4 regions of the Mesorhizobium sp. WSM4904 genome follow, and region 3 is predicted to be linked to each of the others. Evidence: predicted binding sites of a transcription regulator. Region 3 holds the regulator's gene; each other region holds the start of a gene.
What was found. Region 3 encodes LexA, which represses DNA repair genes until DNA is damaged. Its sites were predicted from a motif close to TGTTCNNNNTGTGTTCNG; they were not measured.

Region 1: QAZ47_RS03400 (DNA recombination protein RmuC) is a predicted target of LexA. The motif match lies at 1,574-1,591, and genes of this name have one in related genera.
Region 2: QAZ47_RS28805 (PA0069 family radical SAM protein) is a predicted target of LexA. The motif match lies at 2,605-2,622, and genes of this name have one in related genera.
Region 4: dinB (DNA polymerase IV) is a predicted target of LexA. The motif match lies at 1,717-1,734, and genes of this name have one in related genera.

Annotation. Positions count from the first base shown of each region.
Region 1 covers NZ_CP121354.1:725,272-729,541, forward strand. Annotated here, with positions in the region: gene QAZ47_RS03385 (N-acetyltransferase) at 1-52, opposite strand, end outside; gene fmt (methionyl-tRNA formyltransferase) at 49-984, opposite strand; gene def (peptide deformylase) at 990-1,520, opposite strand; gene QAZ47_RS03400 (DNA recombination protein RmuC) at 1,624-2,871, shown strand; gene QAZ47_RS03405 (GFA family protein) at 3,129-3,533, opposite strand; gene QAZ47_RS03410 (cation diffusion facilitator family transporter) at 3,563-4,270, opposite strand, start outside.
Region 2 covers NZ_CP121354.1:5,922,509-5,926,778, reverse strand. Annotated here, with positions in the region: gene QAZ47_RS28815 (F0F1 ATP synthase subunit B) at 1-5, shown strand, start outside; gene QAZ47_RS28810 (ribonuclease HII) at 464-1,162, opposite strand; gene QAZ47_RS28805 (PA0069 family radical SAM protein) at 1,376-2,530, opposite strand; gene QAZ47_RS28800 (glycosyltransferase) at 2,680-3,183, shown strand; gene QAZ47_RS28795 (hypothetical protein) at 3,360-4,270, shown strand, end outside.
Region 3 covers NZ_CP121354.1:4,280,856-4,285,125, forward strand. Annotated here, with positions in the region: gene QAZ47_RS20515 (ComEC/Rec2 family competence protein) at 1-1,118, shown strand, start outside; gene lexA (transcriptional repressor LexA) at 1,102-1,836, opposite strand; gene glp (gephyrin-like molybdotransferase Glp) at 1,953-3,158, opposite strand; gene moaC (cyclic pyranopterin monophosphate synthase MoaC) at 3,161-3,655, opposite strand; gene trpC (indole-3-glycerol phosphate synthase TrpC) at 3,658-4,270, opposite strand, start outside.
Region 4 covers NZ_CP121354.1:5,120,705-5,124,974, reverse strand. Annotated here, with positions in the region: gene QAZ47_RS24730 (GIY-YIG nuclease family protein) at 1-133, opposite strand, end outside; gene dinB (DNA polymerase IV) at 391-1,653, opposite strand; gene QAZ47_RS24720 (cupin domain-containing protein) at 3,062-3,442, opposite strand; gene QAZ47_RS24715 (polymerase) at 3,861-4,100, shown strand; gene QAZ47_RS24710 (hypothetical protein) at 4,181-4,270, shown strand, end outside.

The DNA.
Region 1 (4,270 bases), 3.1 Mb from region 3:
GGATCGCCTCGCGATCCCGCGGCGTCGCCGCGCGTATCGACATCATGCTCATTTGAGTTTCGTTCCTTTTTCGATCTTGGCTCCGCGCAAGAACTCCTGCGCGGCGGCGGGCCTTCCGCCCGCCCGTTGAACTTCGACCAGCCGGACCGCGCCTGACCCGCAGGCGACCGTCAGCCGGTCATCGAGAATACCTCCCGACTCGCCGACGCCATCGGAAAGCGTCGAGCGAAGCAGTTTCAGCCGCTCCACGCGGCCACCAATTTCGACCTCGCACCAAGCGCCCGGAAAGGGCGAGAGGCCGCGAATGTGATTGTGGACTTCGCCGGCAGGCCGCGTCCAGTCTACGCGTGTCTCCGATTTATCGATCTTTCGGGCGTAGGTCACTCCTTCCGTCGGCTGCGGGGTAAATGTCAGACAATTTATCCCCAGCTGCGTCAGTGCTTCCACCATCAGCGAAGCGCCTTGAGCCATCAGGCGGTCATGCAATTCGCCGGCGGTCATATCGGGTCCGATGGCGCATTTTTCAACCAACGCCACCGGGCCGGTGTCCAGACCCTCTTCCATGCGCATCACCATCATGCCGGTTTCGGCATCGCCGGCCATGATGGCGCGCTGGATGGGCGCGGCACCGCGCCAGCGCGGCAAAAGCGAGGCATGGCCGTTGAGGCAGCCGAGCCTGGTTGCCTCCAGCACGGGTTTCGGCAGAAGCAGGCCGTAGGCGACGACCACGGCGACGTCGGCCCGCAACTCGGCAAAGGCTCGCTGCTCGGCCTCGCCCTTGAGCGATGTCGGCGTCCGCACCTGGAGGCCAAGCCGCTCCGCCTCGCGCTGCACAGGCGACGGCGTAAGCTCCAGTCCGCGCCGGCCGGCCGCGCGCGGCGGCTGCGTATAGACGGCCGCGATGTCATGGCCGGCCTCGGCAATGGCGCTGAGCGTCGGCACGGAAAAATCCGGCGTGCCCATGAAGATGACGCGAAGGGGCATGACCCCTAGCCCACCATCTTGCCCGGCGCCTTGTCCTTGGCGAGCTTCTTGAATTTCCTGACCACCATGTCGCGCTTCAGCTTCGAGATGTGGTCGATGAACAGCACGCCGTTGAGATGGTCGATCTCGTGCTGCAGGCAGGTCGCCATCAGTCCTTCGGCCTGCATCTCCTGCAGCTTGCCGTCGCGATCGAGATACTTCACCCGAACCGCTGCGGGACGCTCGACCTCGGCATAGTAGTCGGGGATCGACAGACAGCCTTCCTCATAGACCGAGCGCTCGTCGGAGCTTTCGAGGATTTCCGGATTGATGAAGACATGCGGCGCGGGCGGCTCGCCCTCCTTGGCGAGGTCGATGACCAGCAAGCGCCGCGGCTCGCCGACCTGGATTGCCGCCAGCCCGATGCCCGGCGCGTCGTACATGGTTTCCAGCATATCGTCGGCGAGCTTGCGCAAATCGCCGTCGACGCGCTCGACCGGTTTGGAAACCTGGCGCAGGATCGGATCGGGAAGGATGATGAGCGGCTTGATCGACATGGCGTCTCACCTAAGACGTCGTTGGAAAAGCGTCAACGGGGGCGGCTGCGACCTGTTCACGTTTTGATCTGTTTCGGCGAGCCGAATCGGCTATGCTGTCCGCATGAACGACATGTCCTTGATCCTTTCTCAACCGGTCGCGCGACTCGGCGCCACCACGATCACGCTCGGCGGGGTGCTCGGCTTCGGCGCGCTGCTGCTGCTGGCATTGGTCCTGGCGCTCGTCATCGCCTTGTGGCGCGCGGGCAAGGCGCGCGCGATTGCCGCAGCCGAAGCGGCCGATCATGCCCGTGACACCGAGGCGCGGATGGCGGACATCCTGCAGGCGCAGGCCGAGATGCAGGGGCGCATGGGCGCGATCGCCGAAGTGTTCGGCGCCAGGCAGGCCGAGCTGACCCAATCGCTCGGCCAGCGGCTCGACGCCATGACCGGCCGCCTCGGCCAGACCATGGCCGAGCAGACGAAGTCGACGCATGAGAGCCTGGCCAAGCTGCAGGAGCGGCTGGCAGTGATCGACACGGCGCAGGGCAACATACAGTCTCTCGCCGGCCAGGTCGTGCAGCTGCAGGCGATCCTTTCCAACAAGCAGACGCGCGGCGCCTTCGGCCAGTCGCGCATGGAAGCGATCATCGCCGACGGTCTGCCGCACGGCGCCTACGAGTTCCAGGCGAGCCTCTCCAACGGCAGCCGGCCGGACTGCCTGGTGCGGATGCCAAATGGCGCGCCGATGCTTGCCATCGACGCGAAGTTCCCGCTGGAAGCGTGGAACGCCATCCGCGCCGCGGAGGGCGCCGAGCTGCAGAAGGTGGCGGCGCAGGCGTTCAGGCGGGACATCGAGGTGCATGTCCGCGATATCGCCGAAAAATACCTGATCCAGGGCGAGACGCAGGACACCGCCTTTATGTTCGTGCCGTCGGAATCGGTGTTCGCCGAGATCCATGAGAATTTCGAGGCAGTGGTGCAGAAGGCGCACCGCGCCCGCGTCGTTATCGTCTCGCCGTCGTTGCTGATGCTGTCGATCCAGGTCATCCAGGCGATCCTCAAGGACGCGCGCATGCGCGAGCAGGCGCATCTGATCCAGGGCGAGGTCATCCGCCTGATGGAGGACGTAGGGCGCGTCGACGAGCGCGTGCGCCGGCTGCAGACGCATTTCGGCCAGGCGGCCAAGGATATCGACGACATCCTCGTCTCGACGTCGAAAGTCACCAAGCGCGGCCAGAAGATCGAGGCGCTGGAATTCGGCGAGACGGAAGCCGAGCCGCCGCGTCCGGCGAAGGCCGAGGCAGGCGCGCGCGTGGCGGACTCGAAGACAGGCCAGCTCAGGTTGCGCGTCGTCGAAGACGGGGAGTAGATGGGTTGTTACGCCGTTGGCGATTAGCCGAGCCGCTCTTTCCCATCGTCATCCTAGGGCGGAGCAAGGAGCGAAGCGACGCGGCGCAGACCCTGGGATCATGCCGTGACGCTAAAGCTTTGCAACGGTTATAGAATTCCGCACCGTTGCACCTACGGCAACGGTCGCGGCATGGATCCTCGGGTCAAGCCTGAGGATGACGAAGTTCAGGAGGCTTTGCCAATCGCAGAGGCCTGAGACAGCCCACTAAAGCCCCCCTACTGCTCCTCGACGACCCTGGTGCCCTCGAATTCCGGCAGCCAGTGCAGCGCCGAGCGATGCCAGTATTGCGTCCTCGGCACCAACTGGTCGCGCTGGCGCGCCGTACCCGTCCTGATGCCATAAACCTTCGGCCCGTCGCCGACGGAGGTGGCGTAAAGATGCGAGCCGCACTCGCCGCAAAAGCCCTGCGCCCGCTTGGCGCCGCTCGACCCGGTCTTGATGTAGACCTTGGGCTCGCCCTTGGTGATGCGGTAGTCCTCCTCAGGCACGCGCACGGTAACGCGGAAGGCGGTGCCGGTGAGCTGCTGGCAATCCGTGCAGTGGCAGATCGAGGTCTTTTCGGGATCGACCTCCGCCTCGTAGGTGATGGCGCCGCAATGGCACCCGCCGTCGATCTTCATCAGCTTTCCTCCTTAAGGGTTCACCCAATCTAGTGCTCGTCGGAGGCCTCGGCGATAGTCTTGCGTCGCATCTCCCATGTGCCAGTCGCCTGCGGCTTGACGAACAGCCTGGCGATCTCGGGCATCTCCTCGTTCAGCCGCGCCTCCAGGCGCTCGATGCACGCCTCGATCTCGGGCGCTGTGAGATGATCCTCGAACTCGATGCTCAAGCCGGCGACGATCTCTTCAGGGCCGATATGGACGCTCAATATGCCGTTCGCCCGCTGCACGGCCGGGTCCTGCCCGGCGATCGCCAGAACCTTGCGTTGCACTTCGGGCGAAGCTGGCTCGCCGAGCAGCAGGCCCTTGCTCTCGCGCGCCAGGAAGATCGCGGTCGCGCCTAGGATGATCGCGATGCCGATCGAGCCGGCGCCATCGAGTTCAGGAATCTCTAGCAGTTCGGACGCAAGGATGCACGCGAACGCGACGATCAGGCCAAGCAGCGCGACGCTGTCCTCGAAGAGCACGGTGTAGACGCTGGGATCCTTGCTCAGCCGCACCGCCTCGAACCAGCCCAGCATCCCCTTCTGCTTCCGGAATTCCTTCAACGCCACCAGCCAGGAACTGCCTTCGAACAGGAAGGAGAGGCCGAGCACGATGTAGTTGACCTTGGCGTTGACGACCGGCTCGGGCGCCATGATGTGGATGACGCCTTCATAGAAGGAAACGCCGGCGCCCAGGGCGAAAACCAGCAGCGC
Region 2 (4,270 bases), 1.6 Mb from region 3:
ACTGAGCGGCTCTACCGTCGCCAACAAAAAAGCCGCTGGGCAACCCGGCGGCTTTTTTGTTGCGGCGCGGAAGCTGCCAATCTCCCCCATTGTGGGGGAGATGCCCGGCAGGGCAGAGGGGGGCGCGAAGGATCGCCGGCGTTGCATTCTGGTCCGCCGCGCCGACGCGCATGGCAGCTTGGCGCATGCATTGTCTAATGTAGCGCTGGTCGACCCCCACTCCGTCTCGGCTTCGCCGAGCCACCTCTCCCCCGATCGACGGGGTAGAGGAAAGGCGCCAGGCTTTTTGCCGTCAACGCTCGTCCAGCGACGCTCCCTTCCTTTCCCTCCGGAGGGGGGAAAGGTGGCGCTGCGAAGCAGCGACGGATTGGGGGAACCACCTGGCAATCAAGCCCTGGCTTGATCAGTCACGCCAGTCACTGAAGATGTGTGCATGCCGTAACTACATTGGGGGAGATAGCTATCACTCCAATCCGGCGAAGCTCTCTTCCTCTTCGACCACCTCGACGCCACCCAGCCGGAACGGCGCGAAGGATGCGCGGTGCAGTCTTGCCACCGGGCCATGCGCTTCGATCGCGGTCCGATGCCGGACCGTCGCATAGCCCATATGCACCTCGAAGCCGTAATGCTCGTGATGGCCGCCGCAGCCGCACATCATGCGGTCGCGCATCACCTTGGCGACGATCGAGGCGGCGGCGATCGATTGTGAGCGCTGGTCGCCCTTGATCAAAGCGCGGCCCTCGCAGGCGAGTCCTGGCGGCACGTCGCGGCCGTCGGCCAAAGCCAGCCTGGGCCGCAGCGACAGGCCGGCGGCGGCACGGCGCATCGCTTCCAGGCTGGCTTTCAAAATATTGCTGTTGTCGATGCCTTCGGCGCTGATCGAGGCCATCGAGACGCTGAGCGCTGAGCCCAGGATTTTCAGGAACAGCGCCTCGCGCTGCAGGTGGGTGAGGCGCTTGGAATCATCGAGGCCTTCGGGAATGTTGGCGGGGTCGAGCACGACGGCTGCTGCCACAACCGGACCGGCTAGTGGCCCGCGGCCGGCCTCGTCCATGCCCGCGACTGGCCAAAGTCCCTCGGCCATCGCCTTCGTCTCGATGGAGAAGTCGGGCTTCTCGACCATTTCAAACAGAAGCGGAGAATCGGAACGCGCGCGAGCCATGGTGCGGCGAGGTTCGCATCCGCTCCGATTCTCCGCAAGTCCCTCCGGGTCGGATGGGGCTTCGGACCGGGAGGGCACCGTCTCACGGCCGGGGGACTGGGCCGGACGGGATTCTTGAGCAATTCCGGGAAAGTGCGCAGTGGTTCTTCATCCTGGAATTGCGTAAAAACAAATACTTAGCGGATCGCAGGCCTTTCATGGCCGGCGCCGTCATCACAGCAGCATCAGCTGCTCGCCGGCGCCGGAGCCTGCGACGAATTGATCGGTCCGAAGCTGCCGCCGCTCGGCATTGAGACCGAGCCGCTTGGCGGCGATCTCGAAGCGCCGGCCGATCTGCCACGCATACGGACCGGCGCCCTTCATGCGCTTGCCCCATTCCGAATCGTAATCCTTGCCGTCGCGCATCGAGCGGATCAGCGACATCACGTGCCGGTAGCGGTCCGGATAATGGCGCAAGAGCCAGTCCTTGAAGATCGGCGCCACTTCGAGCGGCAGGCGCAGAACGACATAGCCCGCTTCCCTGGCGCCGGCGGCGCGCGCCGAATCGAGGATGCGCTCCAGTTCCGGATCGTTGAGGCCCGGAATGATCGGCGCCACCATCACCGAAGCGGGGACGCCGGCATCCGAAAGCTGCCTTATCGCCTCCAGCCGCTTCGTCGGCGTCGACGCACGCGGCTCCATGGTCCGCGCCAGCATGCGGTCGAGCGTGGTAACCGACAGCGCCACCTTGGCGAGGCCGCGTTCGGCCATGCGCGACAGGATATCGATGTCGCGCGTCACCAGCGCCGACTTGGTGACGATGCCGACCGGATGGCCGCGCGCCTCCAGCACCTCCAGGATCTCGCGCATGATCCGGTACTGCTTCTCGATCGGCTGGTAGGGATCGGTGTTGGTGCCGATGGCAATGGTGCGCGGCTGGTAGCCGGGCTTCGACAATTCCCTGTCCAGCATGCGTGCTGCATCCGGCTTGGCGAACAGCTTCGATTCGAAATCGAGTCCCGGCGACAGGCCCATGAAGGCATGCGTCGGCCTGGCGAAGCAGTAGACGCAGCCATGCTCGCAGCCGCGGTAGGGATTGATCGAACGGTCGAAGGAAATGTCCGGCGATTCGTTGTGGGTGATGATGGTGCGCGGCTTCTCGACCTGCACCTCCGTCTTGAACGGTGGCAGCTCTTCCAGCGAGTTCCAGCCGTCGTCGAACACATGCCGGCTGACCGGCTCAAACCGGCCGGACGGATTGATGCCGGCGGAGCGCCCGCGGTTGCGGTCGGGGCGGATGCGCATGCCGCTCTGCTCGATCATGGCATTGGCCATCTCGGCCCTGCCTGCTCCGAAGGCGGCAATGTCGGCGCGGACGATCTGTTCCATTTTCGCCCTCTCCCAAGGACTGTCGGCAGGATGTCGAATCGCTCTAGTCATGAAACTATTCCTATTTTGCCGATGAGAACAAAGCAAGAACTTTTTCCGCTGGGACGCGCAACTGGCGCAGCGCCCGGCTTTCGGCTATTCGGCTAAGAATGCTCAGCGTTCTCATCGAGACCAAGAACGACGAAGAGGGTCTTGCCCGCACGCTCGCCTCGCTGATCGGCGGCGCGGTCGAGGGCGTCGTGCGCGATGTGGTCGTCTGCGACACCGGCTCGACCGACCAGACGCATCGCGTAGCAGAGCATGCCGGCTGCCATTATGTGGCCGGCGGCGTTGCCGCCGGTATCGGCCATGCCAAGGGGGATTGGCTGCTGCTGCTCGAGCCCGGCGCGCGACTGGCAGAAGGCTGGATCGAGGAGGTCGCGGCCCACACGGCAAGGCAGAGCATGCCCGCGCGCTTCTCACGTGCCCGCGGCAATCGCACACCGTTCCTGGCTCGTGTGTTTTCGGGCAGTCGTGCGCTGGCCGAAGGTCTCGTCATCAGCAAGCGCCAGGCCGCGGCTCTGGCGAAAAGCGCGCGCAGCGCCGAAGCCCTGGCGCGTGGCCTGGCTACCAGAAGGCTCAGCGCCGAAATCTGGGTCGCGCCGCCGAAGTGATGCAGGCGCCCGCACGAGGAAAGCCGGGCAGCAAATTTCAGTCGTTGCTTTATTGTGCATTGCACAAAATTAAGGGCGAGGTTAGCATCCCGGCATGCGGGACAATCGGGATTGGGTAATGCCGAAGCGATAGGCGGGCGTCGCTTCGTCGAACGTCAATGCATATGAGGACCCCGATGAATCTTGCTCCCCCAGACAATTCCGGTGCGGCCAGCCTGGAGGCCATCGCCCGCGACGGCAGCCTGCTCAGGCGCATCGCCGTGCGCATCCCGACCTATTTGAAGGATCTTCGCGAAAACCCGGCCTGGCTGCCGATGTTCGTGCTGGCGCGCACCATGCCGGGGCGTCGCATGCATTGGCTTGGCGCCAGGGCGGCCCGTCCGCTCGACGATGCGGGTGCAACGATGTTCACCGGCATCGAACGCGACGCGGTCGTCGAGGCGCTGCGCACCGATGGGCTGTTTTCGGGCTTCATGCTGCCGCCGGCGATCCATGAGGAGATCGCCGCTTTCGCGCAACGCACGCCCTGTTTCGGCAATTTCGACCGCCGTCTCGAATTCATGCCGGGCGACCATGCCGAGGCCGAGAAGCGTTTCGGTCGCTCGCTGCTCAGCGGCCATTTTTTCGAGCGCATCCTCGACTGCCCGGCCGCGCTTGCCATTCAACGGGATCCGCTGCTGCTCGACGTTGCCCGGCATTATCTCGGCGGCCAGGCGAAACTGATCACCACGCGCGTCTGGTGGAGCTTCCCGACCGGCAAGGCTTCCGACGCCGACAAGAACCTCGCCTCGCTCGGCAAATACCATTTCGACCTCGACGACTGGCGCATGCTGAAGTTCTTCTTCTATCTGGCGCCGGTCGACGCCGGTACCGGGCCGCATGTCTATGTCCGCGGCAGCCACAAGCGCCGCGCGCTCAAGCACCAACTGACGCTCCTGGTAGGCCATCCGGCGGAAGAGGTGCTGGATGTCTACGGCCAGCAAAGCCCGGTCACGCTGACGGGCGAGGCGGGCCTCGGCTTCGTCGAGGATCCGTTCGGCTTCCACATGGGCACGGTGCCGGCGATCACGCCGCGCCTGATGATGGA
Region 3 (4,270 bases):
TCGCCGCGACCGCGGCCCTTGTCGGCGCCTATGCCGGATGGGCCGACTACCGCGCCGGCAAGTCGAAAGCGCCGCCGGCGAAGCGGTCGTTCCTGCGGTTCCTGTCGCACAAGCTTGCGGTCGGAGCGGGCGGCGCCGCCATAACGTCTATCATTGCCGGAAGCGCTACGGCGCTGTTTGCCATCTGGCACTTCCAGCGCGTCTCGCCGCTCAGCCTGCTGGCCAATCTGGCGATCATGCCGATCGTCACCGTCGTGATGTTCCTTGCCGTCGCCAGCGCGGTCATGATGCCGTTCGGCTTCGACGGACCTTTCCTCTATTTGATGGGCAAGGGCCTGACGGCGATGATCGCGATTTCGGCCTGGATTTCGGAGCGGTCGCCGGTCGATGCCGTGGGGCTGATCTCGATCCAGTCGGTGCTGCTCGCGACAATCGCGCTGGTGATAGCAACCATGGCCACCACCTGGCTCAGGCTGGCGGCAGTGCCCTTCGCGCTGGCCGCACTACTGGCGGTCCCGCAAGTGCGCACGCCGGACCTGCTGATCTCCGAGGACGCGCATCTGGTGGCGATGCCGATCGGCGGTGGCGAGCTCGCCGTCAATCGCGCCCGCTCCAACGAGTTCACCACCGACAATTGGAAACGTGCGCTGAGGGCCGAAACGATCGTGCCGCCGGAAACATTCGCGAAAGGCGCATTCGACATCGCCGACCCGGTCGACCTGCCGGCGGGATCCCCCTTTTACTGCACTGGCGATCTCTGCATTGGCCGGCATCCGTCCGGTGCAATCGTCGCCTTGGCGGAAAACCGCGATAGCGCCAGGCCGGCCTGCGGCTTCGCCGACCTCATCGTCATCAACGACGCCACGGCCTACAACCCTTGCCGCGATCCACGCATCCTCGTCGTCACCAAGCGGCAGCTTGCGCGCGACGGCAGCGCCGCCGTCTACTTCGACCCACAGTCGGCAACGGCGCGAGCCGCCATTCAATACGCCGTCGAAAAGCCCTATCGCCCCTGGCACGAACAGCGGCGCTACTCGCGCGAGGCGAGGGGGCTAGCGCCATACGAGCGGCCTGAGAAGCCACAGACCAAGCCGCCGCCACTCAGTAGCGACGAATGAGCCCGACCAGCTTGCCCTGCACCTTGACCCTGTCCGGTCCGAAGATGCGGGTCTCATAGGCCGGGTTGGCGGCCTCGAGCGCAATCGAGGCGCCCTTGCGGCGGAAGCGTTTCAGCGTCGCTTCCTCGTCGTCCACCAGCGCCACCACGATCTCGCCCGGGCTCGCTGTGTTAGCATTGCGGATGATCACCGTGTCGCCGTCGAAGATGCCGGCTTCGATCATCGAATCGCCCTTGACCTCAAGCGCGTAGTGCTCGCCGCCTGCGATCATGTCCGGCGGAACTGTGATCGAATGCGTCTGGTGCTGGATGGCGTCGATCGGCACACCGGCGGCAATGCGACCCATCACCGGGATGGACACGGCCGAAACGGCGTCGTCGTCATTGCTGGGCGTCGGTGTGCGGGAGGGCGCCGCTGGCTTGATCTGCCGGCCGAGATTGCCTTGACCGCCTTGGATGACGCTCGGCGAGAATTTTCTCGCCGCATTCAGGCCGGGCGCGATCGAATCGGGCAGGCGCAGCACCTCAAGAGCGCGTGCGCGGTTCGGCAGCCGGCGAATAAAGCCGCGCTCCTCCAGTGCCGTGATCAAACGGTGGATGCCCGACTTCGAAGCGAGGTCGAGCGCTTCCTTCATCTCGTCGAAAGACGGCGGAATGCCGCTTTCCTTGAGCCGTTCATGGATGAACATCAGCAGTTCATGTTGTTTGCGCGTCAGCATGGCGGCCCCCATGGGTTTTGGAACCAGAATCAGAAAAACAAACCCAGAACAAACACTATCTGTTCCAGTTGTGTTCCGCAACCGTTTAAAGTTTAGTGAATCTGTTGACGTTTTGTTCAGCGTAACATCAGAACGCTGCATTCGTCGCCGGCTTCCGCAGCCGGGGCGAAGGGCTCGCGCACGATCAGGCCGTTGGCGTCGGCGAGCATCCTCAGCATGGAGGAATCCTGGATGCTGAACGGTGTCGCGATCAACTGTCCGGCATCCTCACGTACGACTGCCCGCACATAGTCCTGCCTGAGATCGTTGGCGTGCATCGCGGAAGCCAACCGCGCGGTCCGGATATCCTGGCGGTAGCTGCGGCCGCCAAGACGCGCCAGGAGCGGCTTCAGGAACAATTGCGAGCAGACAAGACTCGCCACCGGATTGCCGGGCAGGCCGATGCAGCGGATTTTGCCAAGCCGGCCAAACATCAGCGGCTTGCCGGGGCGCATGGCGATCTTCCAGAAATCGAGCTGCATGCCTTCGCCGGTCAGCACGTCGTGGATCAAATCATGATCACCGACCGAGGCGCCGCCGAGGGTGACGATGACATCGGCGCCGACCGCGACCGCTTTCTTGACCAGCGCCGAAATCGCATCCTGCCGGTCGGCGGCGATACCGAGGTCGAGAGCGCGGGCACCGACCGATTGCGCCGTCGCCGCTACGCCATAGGCGTTGGACGAGATGATCTGGTCGGGGCCGAGCGTGCTTCCGGGCGGCAGCAACTCGTCGCCCGTGGCGATGATGGCCACAATCGGCCGACGCACCACGTTGAGGCTCGGATGATTGGCGGAGGCCGCCAGCGATAGCGCTGCCGGATCGAGCAGGCGGCCTTTTTCTAGAACTACATCACCCTGGCCGAAGTCGAGCCCACGGCGACGGACGTTGCGAGCTTCCGCCGTCGGCTCGGTCACTTCGATGCGGCCGCCGCCGAGGTCGCGAACATTTTCCTGGATGACGACGGTGTCGGCGCCTTCAGGTAGCGGTGCGCCGGTGAAGATGCGCACCGCCTTACCCTTGCCGACGGAGCCGATAAAACCGCGCCCGGCGGGCGCCACGCCGATCACGGAAAGCCGCGCCGGCACGGAGGTCACGTCGACAGCGCGGGCGGCATAGCCGTCCATGGCCGAAGCGTTGAAGGGCGGCTGGGTGCGCAGCGCCACCACCGGTTCGGCGAGCACCCGGCCGGCCGCATCGGCCAGCGGCACGTTTTCGCCCGGCATTGCGGTTGCGCCATCCAACAAGCGCTCGAGCGCTTCGGCGACCGGAACCAGCGCCATCGTCAGGAACTCGCCCCGGATTTGACGGACTTGTAGTCGCCCGACTTGCCGCCGGTCTTCTCGACCAGCCTGATGCCGGAGATAACCATGGCGCGGTCCGCCGCCTTGGCCATGTCGTAGATGGTGAGGCAGGCGATCGACGCCGCAGTCAGCGCCTCCATCTCCACGCCGGTCTTGCCGGTGACGCGGGCAAGCGCAGTGACCTTCAGGCCGGGGAGGGCGCGGTCGGGCTCGATATCGACGGCGACCTTGGTCAGGAGCAGCGGATGGCAGAGCGGGACGAGCTCATGCGTCTTCTTGGCCGCCATGATGCCGGCGATGCGCGCCGTGCCCAGCACGTCGCCCTTCTTGGCGTCGCCGGCCAGGATCATCTCCAGCGTTTCCGCTCGCATCGAGACGAAGCCCTCGGCGATCGCCGTGCGTGTCGTCTCGGCCTTGTCGCCGACATCGACCATGTTGGCTTCGCCCTTGGCGCCGAGATGGGTGAGGGCAGGCATCCTCAAAGGGCCTCGGCCGGCGCCTTGCCCGTCAGCAGAAGCTCGGTCGCGGCAGCCACATCGGCCTGCCGCATCAGGCTCTCGCCGACGAGGAAGGTACCGATCCCGCTCTTCTCCAGCCGGCGGCAATCCTGATGAGTGAAGATGCCGCTTTCGCTGACGAGCAGCCGACCGGCCGGCACCATCGCTGCAAGCCGCTCGGAAATGTCGAGGCTGGTCTCGAAGGTCCTCAGATCGCGGTTGTTGATGCCGATCAGCCGCGACGAGAGGCGAAGCGCGCGCTCCATCTCCTTTTCGTCATGCACCTCGACCAGCGCGTCCATGCCGAGCTCGAAAGCCGTCGCTTCGAGCTCGCTGGCTAAAGCGTCGTCGACGCTTGCCATGATGATGAGGATGGCATCCGCGCCCCAGGCGCGGGCTTCATAAACCTGGTATGGATCGAAGAGAAAATCCTTGCGCAAAGCGGGCAGGCCGACGGCGGCGCGCGCGGCGGTCAGGAAGCTAGGCGCACCCTGGAAGGACGGGGCGTCGGTCAGCACCGAAAGGCAGGCCGCTCCACCTCGCTGATAGGCCCTGGCGAGCGCCGGCGGGTCGAAGTCGGCGCGGATCAGCCCC
Region 4 (4,270 bases), 840 kb from region 3:
CGCCGTAGCGGCTGGTGAAGCGCGAGCCCTGACCGGTCTTATGCTCGGGCATGCGACGTCCGAGATCATTGGTGACACCGATATAGATCGTGCCGCCCTTCTGGCTTGCGGTCATGTAGACGTAACCGGTCATGGATCGATGTTAGCTGGCACTGCTGCAAAGCGACCATTCTGCACAGTTGCATTCTATGGCCAACGTCACGGCATGGATCCTAGGGTCTGCGCGCGTCGCTTCGCTCCTTGCTCCGCCCTAGGATGACGAAGACGATGGGCGGCGCTCCTAAGCCCTCTGCCCTGCCGGGCATCTCCCCCACAAGGGGGAAGATTGGACGTCACGTCAGCCTTCGCCAATCTCCAACATTGCAACGCCAGACGCGGGAGCAGCTCTCCTCACAGCTCCTTCTCCGCCAGTTCCCTGAATTCATCCGGCACCGAGCGTGCTGCTTCCAGCGCCGCGGCGCCGTAGCCGACAGCCTCCTTGCCGAAGCGCTGGCGGATCTTGTCGACGGCGCGGTCGGCGCCGAAGCGGGCGAGCCCCTGCCGGCTTCCGGGCTTCAGCTTCTCGTCCGCCAGGCCGAGCGGCAGTTCGAGCTGCAGCGCGGCACTTTCTTCCAGATGCGAGACCGAGATCGCGAGCAGCGAGATCTCCTTCTCGTGTCGGTTGGCGGCGAGCACGCCGCGCACCAGTTCCTCGGCGATTTCGGCGAGCATCGTGGTGGCCTGGATCGGCTGTTCCAGCGTCACCGAGCGGGTGACCGCGCGCAGGTCGGCGAAGCGCACGCGCACCGTTACCGTGCGGCCCGGCCGGTCCTTGGCGCGCAGGCGGCTGGCGACGCGGTCGGCGAGATGCAAGAGCGTCGGCACGAAGACACGCGGCAGCGCGGGCTTGCGGCCAAGCGCCGACTGCGCGCCGGCGGAATGCGCGCGGCGATGCGTCTCCAACCGGCGCGGGTCGCGGTTCCAGGCGAGCGCCGCAAGCTTCTGGCCGGCGGCATGGCCGATCAGCCGCTCCAGCGCGCCGCTATGGGTGCGCGCCAGTTGGCCGATGGTCTCGACGCCGATCTCGGCGAGCCTGGCCTTGGTCGCCGGGCCGACGCCCCACATCAGCGACACCGGCAGATCGTGCAGGAAGGCGAGCTCGGTGCCGGGCTCGACCACCACCAGCCCATCGGGCTTCGCCACCTGCGACGCGATCTTGGCGAGATGCTTCGTTCGCGCCACGCCGATCGAGATCGGCAGGCCGAGCTCGGCCTTCACGCGGCTGCGGATTCTTCTGGCAATCTCCTCCGGCGGCCCGAACAGGTGCGTGCAGCCGGCCACATCGGCAAAGGCCTCGTCGATCGAGATGCGCTCGACCAGCGGCGTGAAATCGTCGAGCACCTTGATCGCGGCGTCGCCGAGGCGCTGGTATTCGCTGAAGCGGCCGCCGACGAAGATCAGCTGCGGGCAAAGCTCGCGCGCCTTGCGGCCGGGCATGCCGCCGCGCACGCCAAAAACCTTCGCCTCATAGGAGGCGGCCAGCACCACGCCGCCGCCGACCGCGATCGGCTTGCCGCGCAGCGACGGATCGAGCAGCTGCTCGACCGAGGCGTAGAAGGCGTCGAGGTCGGCATGCAGGATGGTGGCGGCTGAAGCGACGTTCGTGGCGGGCATCGCGCTCCGTCCCCATTTGTGCGGCGTTGCAGCATTAGCAGCGTCTATCGTAAGGGAGATTTGGCGAACATAAAGAGAACAAAAGGCGCCTTGTGTCAACCTGCCACGCTGAAATCTGCAACCTTGCACAGTATCGCACAACCGGAGCGTTTGCTGGCGGCGATCTCTGGCCCGAAGTCGCCCCGCGGCGCCCCTGCGACGGTTCCTTTCTGTTCTCCCCATGTTCGAAATAGAAGCCGCTTCTAATATGAGTTTGTTCACGGCCTTTTGGATTAGGGTGCTTGGCGGAAAGAGGTAGGAACTTCCGCTACGGTTTTTGGATGATCCGCCTGCGCATATACTCTTTACGCGCGAGCATGGCCCCATGCTGCAAAATTGGCAGCGGCTGGTGGGCTTTTGCTGGCAAATCTCGGCGGTGCGCGGCGCTTGAGGCGCGCCCCTTTAAAGCAATTCCGGGAAAGGTGTGAGCGGCTTTCCGCCCGGAATTGCGTCAAAACAAAGAGTCAAAGCAATTCCAGGAAAGGTGTGAGCGGCTTTCCGTCCGGAATTGCGTCAAAACAAAGAGATAGAGCGCTTCGCCGTTTCCGTGAAACGGTGAAGCTCTAGCGGCCCGACAGTCCGTTGGGGTGGGTAGGGTCACCGACCGCCGGGCCTAACCGACTGGTGCGAGTCGGCTAGGTACATCGTAATATTAGCGACCCTGCATCCAAACCCTGGCCGCACGTTTTCCCCTGTTTCTGGCCGACCGCCTTTCTGTCGCGTTCCAGGATGAGCTCGCTGGCTTGAGGAGCTTGGGTCTCGCCCGGCGAGTTTCTTGAATATGACGTCGGCACGGCCCTTGCCGAACAAAAAAGACCCGACTTGCAGGCCATGCCGCGGAAGGATCGCGCAAAGGCACCTGCAGGTCGGGCCTCACCCAAAGCCCCCGCCGACGTGGGTGATAACCATATATCACCCCAGCAGCCCGACAGGCCGCATCAATTAACGTTAGCAGTCGCTAAACGGTCGTCGGGTGTGGCAAATCTGCATCGATTGATATGATACTCTGCGGCAATGCCATGCCGCCGGCCGCGGCGTCAACGCCTGCAATTCACGAACCATGCCGTAAACTCCGGATGAGAGGCGACGGAGACCACGACGCGGGAGCGGCCCGGCGCTCTGGCGGGGTAGGCCAGCATGCGCCGGGCCTGACCGGCGGGGGCTCGGAAGAAAAACACGGCGCCGGCTGATGAGAAATATACGCTCCTGCTAAGATATCGATATGCATCCAAAAGGACGAAGCCGGGCAAGCTCGGCCATGGTCCGTCCGCCAGAAAAAGTGCCGCCACCGCGGCCATGCCGCCTGCCAGCGCCAAGCAAGCTGTGCCGGCCTTCGCCTCGAATGCCGCCCGAATTCAACGTGCCGCGCTTATGCCGGCTTGGCGTATTGTTCTGCGCTGAGCACCTCGATGCACTGGAACGGCTGATTGCCTTCCACCCAGGCGTCATGGCCGGGCGGAATGGTGTAGGACGTGCCGGCCTCGAAGGTCTTTTGCGTGCCGTCGTTCATGCGCACGGTGATCGTCCCGGACACGACATAGCCGACATGCGAGACTTGGCAGCTTTCGGTCTTGACCACCGGCTTCACGCATTCGGACCATTTCCAGCCCGGCTGCATGTTCATCCGCCCGAGCGTGAAGCCCGGCAGCCGCACGATTTCGACGCGCGTCTTGGCGGGCGAGCGGACCTCGTCGGGATTGTTGTGCGACTTGGATTCGAGTTTGGTGACGTTCATTGCAGCTTCGGCCATGGCATCCTCCCATTTCCAAGGATTGCAAGCGCAGCCTGGACGCGATCGTCGGCGACCGCTGCCGGATTCATACGCCTTTCAATGAGTGATTGCTAATGTAATTGCGGGCGGGCCGGTTGCAGCCCGGAAAAAAGAGCCCGCGCCTTCCGACGCGGGCAGGTGCTGGAGTAGCCTCCCAGTCAACGTGTTCTCCTGGCAACTGGTTGCGCATCGGGGCTACGGTCCCATGGTGCCGGTCGGACTGAAGTCGCACCTCGCAACGCAGAGGCCCGAACGGCCGGATTTCTGGAAACAAGTGCGCGGGCAATTCATTGCCTCACAGGCCGTCGAACAATGTCCCTTCATCGGCGACCAAGAGTGGAGTGCCCGCCATTTCCTGCGATGTGGCGGGCAGTTCCCATCCCTCCAGGAGATGCCTATGCAGCTCGGCGAGATGATCGCGAACCTATTCGCAGCACTCTTGCTGGCGGCACTGATCACCGGCATCTTCCTGCTTTTCGGCAGGCCGCTATGGCCCGCCCGTGAGGCGCAGATGGTCGTACTGCTTCCGGTCGATCCGACGACCGCTGGATCGGTGCGCGGCGTCTGCTTCGACCCATGCCTGCCGCCCCGCTTCGATCTCAAGCTTGCACCACAAAGGCCGCCGTCGGATTCGTGAGCGGGGGACACTCAAGGCGGAACCTCGCCGCCCGCCACGCCGTTGATTCCCGCGAAGGGATGCTGTGGGCGGAGGCCACCATGGATAGCTTCGAACTCATCGATCTCCTCTGCGTCGTCGACGCCTGCGCGAGCGATCGCGCGGCCGGACGCCTCATCTCGATGTCGAAA